3 regions of the Geobacillus sp. Y412MC52 genome follow, and region 1 is predicted to be linked to each of the others. Evidence: predicted binding sites of a transcription regulator. Region 1 holds the regulator's gene; each other region holds the start of a gene.
The links. The regulator Rex, encoded in region 1, represses fermentation and respiration genes when NADH is low (regulators of the CRP and FNR family bind a similar motif). The targets are predictions, from matches to a motif close to TTGTGAAATATTTCACAA.
Positions count from the first base shown of each region.

Region 2: a site for Rex is predicted at 1,805-1,822, ahead of GYMC52_RS09010 (nitrate reductase subunit alpha). Genes of this name have one in related genera too.
Region 3: a site for Rex is predicted at 1,920-1,937, ahead of GYMC52_RS02625 (L-lactate dehydrogenase). Genes of this name have one in related genera too.

Region 1 is NC_014915.1:252,047-256,226, forward strand. Features, by position in the region: gene GYMC52_RS01395 (ABC-F family ATP-binding cassette domain-containing protein) at 1-981, opposite strand, end outside; gene moaC (cyclic pyranopterin monophosphate synthase MoaC) at 1,078-1,566, shown strand; gene GYMC52_RS01405 (redox-sensing transcriptional repressor Rex) at 1,582-2,223, shown strand; gene tatA (twin-arginine translocase TatA/TatE family subunit) at 2,241-2,393, shown strand; gene tatC (twin-arginine translocase subunit TatC) at 2,414-3,157, shown strand; gene GYMC52_RS01425 (YdiK family protein) at 3,341-3,520, opposite strand; gene GYMC52_RS01430 (CPBP family intramembrane glutamic endopeptidase) at 3,517-4,180, opposite strand, start outside.
Region 2 is NC_014915.1:1,808,438-1,812,617, reverse strand. Features, by position in the region: gene GYMC52_RS09010 (nitrate reductase subunit alpha) at 1-1,744, opposite strand, end outside; gene GYMC52_RS09005 (metal-dependent hydrolase) at 1,916-2,419, shown strand; gene GYMC52_RS09000 (alpha/beta hydrolase) at 2,506-3,258, shown strand; gene GYMC52_RS08995 (bacteriocin-processing peptidase family protein) at 3,403-4,180, shown strand, end outside.
Region 3 is NC_014915.1:520,267-524,446, reverse strand. Features, by position in the region: gene bcp (thioredoxin-dependent thiol peroxidase) at 1-302, opposite strand, end outside; gene GYMC52_RS02630 (potassium channel family protein) at 369-773, opposite strand; gene GYMC52_RS02625 (L-lactate dehydrogenase) at 943-1,896, opposite strand; gene GYMC52_RS02620 (ABC transporter permease) at 2,042-2,827, opposite strand; gene GYMC52_RS02615 (ABC transporter permease) at 2,831-3,622, opposite strand; gene GYMC52_RS02610 (ABC transporter ATP-binding protein) at 3,615-4,180, opposite strand, start outside.

The sequences.
Region 1 (4,180 bases):
GCTCGGTCGATCGATCGAGAACGAAAAGGAGGCTGATTTTTCATCGCCGACAGGCCGTTCGAGCCGTTCTATTTTTTCCAGTTGCTTTCGCCGGCTTTGCGCCCGTTTGGCCGTCGAGGCACGGGCGATGTTGCGCTGGATGAAGTCTTGGAGTCGGGCGATTTCTTCTTGCTGTTTCTCGTACCGTCTTAACTCTTGTTCGTATTGCTCGGCCCGCAACTCCAAATAGCGGCTGTAGTTGCCGGCATAGTGTTTGAGCGTGGCATTCGACAGTTCGTATACGTCGGTGACGATTTTGTCTAAAAAGTAGCGGTCGTGGGAAACAACCAGGACGGCACCGGGATAGGCTTGCAAGTACTGCTCCAGCCAGGCGAGCGTCTCAAGATCCAAATGGTTCGTCGGCTCGTCCAAAATCAATAAATCCGGCTTGGACAACAGCAATTTCCCAAGGGCAAGCCGCGTCCGCTGTCCGCCGCTTAACGACGAGACCGGCGTTGTTTTATAATCATATGAGGAAAACTGCAGCCCGTGCAAAACGGAGCGGATGTCGGCTTCGTATTGGTAGCCGCCTTGTTCTTTGTATTGTTCTTGCAGCTCGTCATACGTTTTCAGCGTTTTTTCATAGCGAGCTGGATCGGCGAGTACGTCTGGGTCGCCGAGTTGCATGCTGAGTTCGGCGAGCTGTTTTTCGAGTCCTAGAAGCGGGGTGAATACCTCAAGCATTTCGTCCCAAATGGAACGCGGCGAGTCGAGCCCGCTGTTTTGCGCCAAATAGCCGATTTTGATATGGTTTGGTTTGATGATTTTGCCGCTGTCGAAAGAGAGTTCACCGGCGATGATTTTCAACAATGTCGATTTTCCCGCTCCGTTGCGGCCGACAAGGGCAATTCGGTCGCGGGACTGTATTTCTAGTTTTATATTCGATAAAATAAGGTCAGCGCCGAAATATTTCGTGAGCCCGTGCACTTGCAAAATGATCATGTCCGTCACCTCGCGAATAGTTTAACGTAAGTCGCGAAAACGGTCAAAGACGAATGATGAAAAATCGTGTATAGTGTATAAATGGAGGAGATTGTATTGTCATCGTTCACTCATTTCAATGAACAAGGGCGCGCGAAAATGGTTGATATTACGCACAAAGAAGATACTGTGCGAGTGGCTGTGGCGCAAACGAGCGTGACTGTCAGCCGGGAAATTTACGAAAAAATGACGAGCAATGCGATCGAGAAAGGGGATGTGCTCGCCGTCGCTCAAGTGGCGGGGGTGATGGCGGCGAAGAAGACAGCTGACCTTATTCCAATGTGTCACCCGCTTATGTTAAAGGGTGTGGACATTGCTTTTGCTTGGGAAAACGATGGAGAAGCGCATAAGCTCGTCATCACGGCAACGGTGAAAACGAAAGGGAGCACAGGAGTGGAAATGGAAGCGCTGACGGCCGCTTCGGTCTGTGCGTTGACAGTGTACGATATGTGCAAGGCGCTTGATAAAGGAATGGTCATCGGTCCGACGTATTTGGTCGAAAAAACGGGCGGGAAGTCTGGCCATTACCGACGGAAAACCGATTAGCTAGGGGATGAGATCATGAGCAACGAACAACCGAAAATTCCGCAGGCAACCGCCAAACGGCTGCCGCTTTACTATCGGTTTTTGAAAAACTTGCACGCTTCCGGCAAGCAACGCGTCTCCTCTGCCGAGTTAAGCGAGGCGGTGAAAGTCGATCCGGCGACGATCCGCCGTGATTTCTCCTATTTTGGCGCGCTTGGCAAAAAGGGATACGGGTATAATGTCAATTATTTGTTGTCGTTTTTCCGCCGGACGCTTGAAGAGGATGAGGTGACCGAAGTCGCCTTGTTTGGCGTCGGCAATTTAGGCACCGCCTTTTTAAACTATAATTTTTCGAAAAACAACAATACGAAAATCGTGATGGCGTTTGATGTCGATGAGCGGAAAGTAGGGACGACAGTCGGCGGGGTGCCGGTTTATCATCTCGATGAGTTGGAGGAGCGGCTTCACGAAAACATCCCGGTCGCCATTTTAACCGTGCCGGCCGCCGCGGCTCAAGCGCTGACCGACCGCCTTGTCGCGCAAGGAATTAAAGGCATTTTAAACTTTACTCCGGCGCGGTTGAACGTGCCGAACCATATTCGCGTCCATCATATCGATTTAGCCATTGAGCTGCAGTCGCTCGTCTATTTTTTGAAAAACTATCCATCGCCATCGTAAAAAGGAGAGAACAACACATGAAATATTTGTTGCTCGTTGCTGTGATTTTGTTGCTGTTTGGCACGAAAAAGCTGCCGGAATTAGGGCGGTCGTTCGGCCAGTCGCTTCGCGAGTTTAAAGACGCCACAAAAGGGCTCGCTGATGACGAAGAAACGAAAACCGACCGATGACAAGGCAGGATGGGGAAACAATGAATGACAAAGAAATGTCAGTGTATGAGCATCTGGGTGAACTGCGAAAACGGCTCATCATCGTGCTCATCTTTTTTGCTGCGGCGCTTGTCGTTAGTTTCTTTTTTGTCGATGATGTCATTTTGTATTTGCAGCGAACGGCCGAGGCGAAGCATTTGACCATGAACGCCTTCCGCCTCACCGATCCGATTAAAGTGTATTTTCAGTTTGCCTTTGTCATCGCGGCTGTACTGTCGGCTCCGGTGCTGTTGTATCAAATTTGGGCGTTTGTCAGCCCCGGTCTGTATGAAAAAGAGCGGAAAGTGACGTTAAGCTATATCCCGGCGTCGATCGTTCTTTTTTTAGCAGGCGTCAGCTTCGCTTATTTCGTCTTGTTTCCGTTTGTCGTTCGATTTATGAGCCAGCTGGCTGACCAACTAGGGGTTCAACAAATGATCGGCATTAATGAATATTTTCAGTTTTTGCTTCAGCTCGTGCTGCCGTTTGGCATCGTGTTTCAGCTGCCGATCGTCGTGTTGTTTTTCACCCGCTTAGGGCTTATTACGCCGCAGCTTCTTGTTCGCATCCGCAAGTATGCGTATTTGGCGCTGCTTATTTTAGCGGCGGTCATTACGCCGCCGGATGTGCTGTCGCAAGTGATCGTCATGATTCCGCTCACCATTTTGTATGAAGGAAGCATTTGGGTGGCGCGCATCGGCTATCGGAAAGCGCAGCGAGCAGCCGAGGAGGAAGGCAATGAGTGAGGCGGGACGAAAAACATGGAGAGGAAAGCGAGCAAGGCCGGGCCAAACGAAGGGGCTGTCTCAAAAGCCGCAAAACAGGGCTTTGAGGCCGGCCTCTTGTTTTTTTGTTTCCATTTTCACGATATGATCGCCGTCATGAGATTGATGTTCTGGTCCCTTCCCGTGCGAATCACGGGAAGGGGGTCAGCGTTTTGAGGCAAAAAGAAGGCGAAGGGCGGTGCCGAAATCAAAGGCAGCGAGCGCCGCTAAAGCGATGGTGGAGACGTTCCAAACCGTTTCATGAGCACTTTCGATGGCCAAATACGTAAACATTGAGCCTAAGACGAAATACAGAAGCGAAAACAGCCGAGGGTTTCGCATCATAGCCAAACCCTCCAAACGGCGAGCGGCAGCTCGGACTGGCGCATCATTTTCTCAATCTCGTCGGCCAACAGCGTCTGCATGGCGACGACGAACGTATTCATGGCGACATGGGCGAAAATCGGCACGAAAATGCGTCCGGTTTTCGCGTATAAAAACGCGAATACCATCCCCATGGATGTGTACAGAAGCAAATGTTCCGGCTCCATATGGACAAGGGCAAACAAGAGCGAACTGACAAGCGCAGCAAGCCAAAAGTTGTATTTTTCATAAAGTGAGCCGAAAATGATTTTGCGGAAGATGATCTCTTCCAAAATCGGGCCGATGACGGAGGTGACGACGACCAACAGCGGCGTCAGGCGGATGATATCGATGATTTGCCTTGTATTTTCCGACCCTGGTTTGATGCCGAGCAGCCGCCATTCGATGTTGGCGGCGATGCTTTGCGCCGTGAGCGCCAAAAAGACGCCCAAGACCGCCCACATCCACGAGGAACCAAGCGGCAGCCGCCGCATCATTCGTTCGTTGCGGTCACCGCGGAGCAGCCATAGGATAATGACAAAAGCGAGCAGGAAACTAATGATCGCCCAATACCCGGAAGCCAGTTTGGCGGCTTCGAGGCGGCTTTCCGTTCCTTGGCCGACGCCGAGGGCGCGAAGAAGC
Region 2 (4,180 bases), 1.6 Mb from region 1:
GCCATCCTTCCGCTGGGCGCAGTTTTTCTTGCCCGACGTAATGCGCCCAGCCGCCGCCATTCACCCCTTGAGCGCCGACGAACAACACCAAGTTCAACACAGCGCGGTAAATCGTATCGGAGTTATACCAATGGTTGATTCCTGCGCCGACGATGATCATGGACCGGCCGTTTGTGTCGATCGCGTTGTCGGCAAACTCGCGGGCGATTTTGACGACGAGATTCCGCTTGACGCCGGTGATCGCCTCTTGCCACGCCGGGGTGAACGGAACGTTGTCATCGTACGAACGGGCAACGACACCGCCGATGCCGCGGTCAATGCCGTAGTTGGCCAAAATCAAATCATAGACGGTTGTCACATACACGTCGCCTGTTTCGGTGCGCACTTTTTTCACCGGCACAGCACGCTCGATTGTTTTTCCACCGTCATCCGTGAAATATGGCAACTGAATCGGGAAGATTCCATCTTCGCTGCCTAAAAACGACAGGCGCGGTTCAATGGGCTGCCCCGTTTCCTCGTCGACGAGGCGCAAGTTCCATTTCCCCTTATCCTCCCAGCGGGCGCCGATCGTTCCATTCGGCACGACAAACGAGTCGGTGTTTTCATCATAGATGACCGGCTTCCATTCGGCATTGTTCGTTTGTTTGCCAAGGTCTTTCGCCAACAAGAAGCGGCCGGCCGTCCATGCGCCGCCGTTTTGTTTTAAGGTGACGACAAACGGAAAATCGGTGTACGTTTTGGCATATCGTTCAAAATATGGAACGGTCCGTTTGACGTAATATTCGTTTAAAATAACATGCCCCATCGCCATCGCCAAGGCGCCGTCCGTCCCTTGCTTCACCGACAGCCAGTCGTCGGCGAATTTTGTCGACTCGGCGTAATCTGGGCTGACGGAGACGACTTTCGTGCCGCGGTAGCGCACTTCGGCTAAAAAGTGAGCGTCCGGAGTCCGGGTGAGCGGGACGTTCGAGCCCCAGGTGATGATGTAGCCGGCGTTGTACCAGTCGCTTGACTCCGGCACGTCCGTTTGGTCGCCCCAAATTTGCGGCGACGCCGGCGGCAAGTCGGCGTACCAATCATAGAAGCTTAACATCGGCCCGCCCATCAGCTGCATAAACCGCGACCCGGCGGCATGGCTGACCATCGACATCGCCGGAATCGGCGAGAAGCCGATGTTGCGGTCCGGTCCGTATTTCACAACCGTATACAATAAGGAAGCGGCGACAAGCGTCAACGCTTCGTCCCAGCTGACGCGGACAAACCCGCCTTTTCCGCGCGCCTGTTTGTAGCGTTTTGCTTTTTCGCGGTCTTCGACGATGCTTTTCCACGCTTCAAGCGGATTGTTCGGATGAGCCGCGAGCGCCTCGCGCCACATGTCAAGCAAAACGCCGCGCACGTACGGGTATTTGACGCGCAACGGGCTGTACATGTACCATGAGAAGCTCGCGCCGCGCGGACAGCCGCGCGGTTCAAAATCCGGCATATCCGGCCCGGTTGACGGGTAGTCAAGCTGCTGCCCTTCCCACGTGACGATGCCGTTTTTGACATAAATGTTCCAGCTGCACGATCCTGTGCAGTTGACGCCGTGAGTCGAGCGGACGACTTTGTCGTGCTGCCAGCGGCGGCGGTAGGCGTCTTCCCAGGCGCGGTCGCCGTAAGTTGTTTCACTGTGGCCGTCGGCTTGGCGCTCAATCGGCCGAATATATTTGAAACGGTTGGCAAGCGGGGAGCGTTTTCGTTTCATTTTGTTCAACTCCTTTACGCGTTCTGTACTTTTAACGATAACCATGATGCCAATAACGCGATGTTAACTTTGTCACACTTCGCGGCATTGTCACAAATTCGTCAAAGAAACGAACAAATATTCTTTTCTGTGGTATAATGGGGAAAACGATAAAAGTTTGAGGGGATTTCGTTGCGATACTCCAGCCATGTCATTGCCACATTATGCCTCGGCGCGGCGGCGGCCGCGCATACAAAGCTGCCGTTTACCGCCGCCTATACGGCGGGGCTTGTCATCGGCAGCCTTCTTCCTGATATTGATGAGCCGTCGTCATACGTCGGCCGCCGTTCGTTCGGCGTCGCCGGCAAAGTGAAAGAAGCGTTCGGCCATCGCGGCATGACGCATTCGCTCATCGTCTGGGGGGTGCTTGCCGCCCTCGTCTGGCGAGATTCGGCGTCGCCGTTTACCGCGGGGCTCGTGCTCGGCTACTTGTTTCACATTGTGGAAGACTTTTTTTCCGTCCAGGGAGTGCCGCTGTTTTGGCCGTTTTCGTCCAAGCGGTGGAAAGTGCCGCTCTATCGGACGGGAAAGGGGATGGAAAAAGCATTGGTTGGCATCGCTTGGATCGCGTTCGTCTATTTTGGATTCAACGGCTTGTTTCACGAATGGTGGCGGTCATGGTTGTCGATGTGGTAACGGCGCCCGATGAAAAAAGGAAAAAAGAGGTGCGGCGGCGAATATGGTGAGAGGAACGGGTTTGACTAGATAAGGGGGAGAGGAAGATGAGCGAACAATATCCGGTGCTTCCGGGCGCCGAGCCGTTTTACGCCGAAAACGGGCCGGTCGGGGTGCTGCTCGTGCACGGATTCACGGGCACGCCCCACAGCATGCGCCCGCTCGCTGAGGCGTATGCGAAAGCCGGCTACACGGTCTGCCTGCCGCGCTTAAAAGGGCACGGAACGCATTATGAAGACATGGAGCGGACGACGTTCCACGACTGGATCGCCTCGGTCGAAGAAGGATATGAATGGCTGAAAAAACGATGCCAAACCATTTTTGTCACCGGTCTTTCCATGGGTGGGACGCTGACGCTTTATATGGCGGAACGTTACCCGTCCATCCGCGGCATCGTCCTTATCAATGCGGCGATTGACATCCCGGCCATCCGCGCTGGTCTAGCGGGTGGCGGCGAGCTGCCGAGGTATCTGGATTCGATCGGTTCGGACTTGAAAAATCCGGATGTGAAAGAGCTGGCATACGAGAAAACGCCGACCGCTTCGCTTCTTCAGCTGGCTAGGCTGATGGAGCAAGTGAAAGGCGAGCTGGAACGTGTGACATGCCCGATTTTAATTTTCGTCTCGAACGAAGACCATGTCGTGCCGCCTGAGAACGCGGACATCATTTTTCGCGGCGTCCACTCGTCAGACAAAGAGATCGTTCGGCTGAAAAACAGCTATCATGTCGCGACACTTGATCATGACCAGCCGCTCGTGATTGAACGGTCGCTTCGTTTTTTCGCCAAGCATTCGAAATAGCCGGACCCGACGTTTTGCCCATTCCGGCCGGAACGGGATGGGTCATTTCTTTTGTCGTTATTTTTCTTAAAAAATAGATGGCTGTTTCCGAAGGATTGTTCTAAACTTATTAGATAGCAAGATGAAATGAAGGAGTTTCGTTATATGAAAATAGCAACGATCGCATCGCTTGTGAAAGAAAAACGAATCGTCGACGCCCTCGCCGAGGTGCGGCCATACCTTGAGAAGACCGGCCCGTTTCAGTGGCGGCCGCTGCTCGGGGCATGGGACAACGTGGGACCGTTTCAGGCGCTCATCCGCCTGTTCGATTATGCGCTCATGTACCGGCATAGCGGGCTTGTCGCGCGGTACGCCCACCGGAAGTTCAACACGCTGCAGACGCTCGCTTGGGTGTGCGATGAGTGGCTCGAGAACCGCCGGCCGCTCGATGTGGAAGAGGCGCTCACCCCGCGTCTTACAGAAGCGCTCGAAGGCCGGGTGGAGGAGCCGAGGGAATCGATCGCCCGGGCGGCGTTTGCGTTGGTGCGCGCTTTATTGGATATGCAGCGGATCGATGAGGCGCGGGAATGGATGGATGTGGTTGCCCGCTATGAGACGGTGCCGATGCATGACAAGTGGGGCTATTTTTATATCGAAACCGGCGACCGGAAGCGAGCGGAACAAGCGATCCGGGCTGGGTTGGACGACCCGGAGCGCGGCGACATGTGCTATTTGCTTCTTGCCGATTTGTGTGCGCTCGATGGCCGCCACCACGAGGCGCTTGCCGTTCTGGAGGAAGGAGGGCAGCGTTTTCCGCAAGTGCTGGCGTTTTACGCTGAGCGCGTGCGCCGCTTGCGCGATGTGCGCGCCTACCGCGAGGCGCTCGCGGCGATGGATGAACTTGACCGCCTGAATCCGCTTCATATGCATCGCCGTTATTTCG
Region 3 (4,180 bases), 270 kb from region 1:
AGCTCGGCTACTTCATGCCGCTCATCAGAAAGAAGCAAAAATGGCAACTCATATTTTTCGATAAACGCCTCATGCCGCTTCATCGGGTCGGTGCTCACTCCTAAAATGACGGCGTTCAACTTGGCGAACTGCGCATGGCGATCGCGAAAGTCGCACGCTTCGGCTGTGCACCCCGGGGTCATGTCTTTTGGATAAAAGTAAAGCACCACATACCGGCCGCGAAAATCAGACAGCGAAACCATTTTCCCATTGCTTGCCGGCAAGGTGAAATCTGGAGCTGGCTGGCCAATGGCAATCGTCATGTCGTTCCCCCCGTCTTCTTCATTTTCTTTTAGCGTAGCGAAGACGAAGGGAAATTGCAACTCATATCAGCGATGATCCCAGTCAAACACGGTGCGCGTCACGATGACAGCGGGCATAATGTAGCCGAGCAGCGCTTCGGCAATGGCGATCCACCGCCCGACGCCGATCGGAGTGACATCACCGTATCCGACCGACAAAAGCGTCATGCCGCTTAAATACAAGCTGTCTTCAAGCAGCGACAAACGATCTTTCGATGCGCTATTTGGGGATGGGGTAAACACGGCATGGCCGTTTACTTGCAAAATCATATAAATCATGGCAAAACCGAGCAACATCGTTAAATACCATTGGACGAGAACCCATAAGCTATCGAGTGACATGCGATGCGTCGCTTGCACGCGCACTGTCCAAAGCGAGGTGATGCTGCCGAGCAGTACGGCGGCAACAATGCCAAGGAAGGCGTAATCCATCACGTTCCCCCCATTTTTGTCCGTCGTTCATATATACGCGGACAACCGGGCGATTATACCGCATGACCCTCCGAACCCTGCTTGAATCGGCAGCACTCCTGTATTCCACCGGATCGCCCGACCCATTTGACAAGCCAGCGTCCCGTCAGACGAAGCCAATCGTTGCGCTTTACTGAGCAAAATAGCGCGCCAATACACCTTTTAACGTCGCAGCACTACGGTGGAACCATTTTTTCTCCTCCTCGTCAAGTTCAATTTCAATCACTTCGCGGATGCCATTTCGGTTGATCACAGCAGGCACACCGATGTAGACATCGCGTTCGCCGTATGGGCCGTCCAAGTAAGCGGAAACGGTCAAAATGGCATTTTCATGATGCAAAATGGCGCGCGTCACGCGGGCAAGCCCCATAGCAATCCCGTAGTACGTCGCTCCTTTTTTCTCAATAATTTGGTAGGCGGCATCGCGCACATTGACAAAAATGCGCTCGAGCTCTTTTTGCGCTTCTTCCCCTTTGGACTCGACCAGCTTGCAGATCGACACGCCGCCGATATCAGCCTGGCTCCAGACCGGGAGTTCAGTGTCGCCATGTTCGCCGATAATATAGGCGTGCACGTTCGTCGGGGCGACGGCGAAATAGTCGCCCAACAAAAAGCGGAACCGCGCCGTGTCCAAAATCGTGCCCGATCCGATTACTCGCTCTTGCGGCAGGCCGCTGAATTTCCACGTCGCGTACGTTAAAATGTCGACCGGATTGGTGGCGACGAGAAACAGTCCTTGAAATCCGGATGCCATGACCGACTCAACGATCGAGCGGAAAATGGCAATGTTTTTGTCCACAAGATCAAGCCGCGTCTCGCCCGGTTTTTGGTTGGCGCCGGCGCAAATGACAACCAAATCGGCATCGCGGCAATCATCGTAATCGCCGTGCCAAATGTCAGCCGGCTTCGGCGCAAATACTTTCCCATGGTTTAAGTCCATCGCATCGCCCTCAGCCTTGTTTTCATTCGCATCGATGAGCACGATCTCATCGGCAATCCCTTGATTCATTAAGGCAAACGCATAACTGGCGCCGACAAACCCGGTGCCGACGACCGCTACCCGATTTCCTCTCCCGTTTTTCATCACTATTCACCTCTTCTTCCTTTTTGTGAATATATTCACATTTTATTTTACGCCATAACATGCTAACGATACAGACAAGATTGTGTCGATTGCTTGACCATTGTTTGTCATTTTGATGGCAAATGAACAAAAACGGGCGGGGCGCCTAGCTCCCCGTCCCGCGATATCGTCTCACCCCGGCGTTCCAAATCATGACCGAAACGGTGAAGCAAACCATGCCGACCACTGGGGTGAAAAAGGCATAACTGTACCATTCCTTTTTATCAAGAAAATAAGCAGCTGGATAAACGCCGACAAAGGCAAACGGCAGCACCCACGTTAAAATATAGCGGATGACGCGATGATAAATATCGATCGGATAGCGGCCATAGCTGCTGATGTTGTACATCATGGGCATGATGGATGTGCGGGCGTCGGCAAAAAAACTGATCGTCGCCAATGAAATGAAAATGCCGGCATAAATCAATGCACCGCCAATGACAAACAAAATAAACACGAAGACATCATACCAATGAAATGAAAGAGACAAGCGGCTGCCGGCATACAGCATAATGATCAGCCCGGGCACAGCGCCAAGCAACGATTCGAGCTCCATCCGCTCCAAAACAATTTGAAACAGGCTGTTTAGCGGGCGTGTCAACACGCGATCCATTTCCCCCTGCACAATATATCGTTCATTAAAATCCCAAAGGTTAAAAAAGGCGCCAAATACGGCATACGGAACAAGAAAAAAACCGTAAATAAACAAAATCTCATCGCGCGACCAGCCGTGAAGCAGCGTCGTATGGCCGAACACGACAAGCAAGAACACTAAGTTCACCGCCTGCGCCATTAAGTCGGACAACCATTCAATGAGCAAATCAGTGCGGTATTGCAATTTTGTCTTCATGTACTGGGCCATATATTGAAAAAAAACAGATACGTAAAACAATGTCTACCCCCCTTGCACAACGAGACGCTTTTTCGCCACCCGCCATAGCAGCGCGATCGGAAACAATAACAGCACGCACCACGCCGCCTGCGTGAACAATCCATCGCTTACAGCGGCGCCTCGGAAGCTTTCCGTAATGATCATGCTTGGAATATAGCTAATGGCTTGAAATGGCATATACGCCATGAGCTGCTGCGCCCAATCCGGGTAAAACGACAAAGGCAAAATAAGACCGGAAAATAGATCGATAATAAACCGTTTCGCCCTAAGCAACCCTTCATTTCGGAACGTAAAAAACGTCACAACCCCCGCAAGCAAGTTCAGCTCCGAAAAAATGATAAAGCTGAATAGAAGCGACAAGCCAAAAGCGAGCCACGTTTTGGCGTGTCCTGGAAACTGAAGCGGCAAAAAAAGCGATACGAAAAAAAGCCCAGGCAGCGATAAAAAGAAAAGGCGAAACAACCCTTCGCCAAGCCCTTGCACAGCTTTCATCCCTAAATAGCTGTACGGGCGGATCAGTTCAATCGCTACTTTTCCATCGCGGATTTCCATGGCGATTTCACGGTCAAGGTTGTTAAAATAAAACGCCCGCGCCAGCCAGGAAATGGCGACATACGTCGTCATTTGCCCAAGCGACATCCCTTGCATCGATGATTTACCGCCATAAATAGCCGACCAAAGGAAGTAATACGCTGCGATGTTAATGGCGTAAATCAAAATGCCAGTGTAATAGTTTGTCCGGTAGGCGAGCATCATTAAAAAGCGGATGCGGACCATTTCGACATACTTACCCATGAACCGCACCTTCCTCATAAATATTGCGGATGATCTCCTCCGTCGGCACTTCGTGAATATGGATGTCGTTTAACGCACAACGGGCAGCGACGCGACTGACAACTTCCGGCACGCCTCCTGATGGGACGTGCGAGACCCAAACGTTTGGCTGTTCACCTTTTTTCCAAACAACCTCCAATCCTTCAGTCAACTGCTGCAAAAAAGCGGCCGTCACCGCTTCGGCGAACGTAAAGGCGACCCGTTTTCCTTGCCCCCATCTTTCTTTCAGGCGCTCAAGCGACCCGTCGTAAATGATTTTCCCTTCATCGAGCATAATGACCCGCTCGCAAAGCGCTTCAATGTCTGACATATCGTGCGTCGTCAGCAGGATCGTCGTGCCATACCGTTCATTCAATTGCTTTAAAAACTGGCGGATGTTGAGTTTGACAAGCACATCAAGGCCGATCGTCGGTTCATCCAAAAACAATAGCGGCGGGTTGTGAATGAGCGCGGCGGCAAGCTCACAGCGCATCCGCTGGCCAAGCGACAGCTTGCGCACCGGCTTATCAAGCAGCGGGC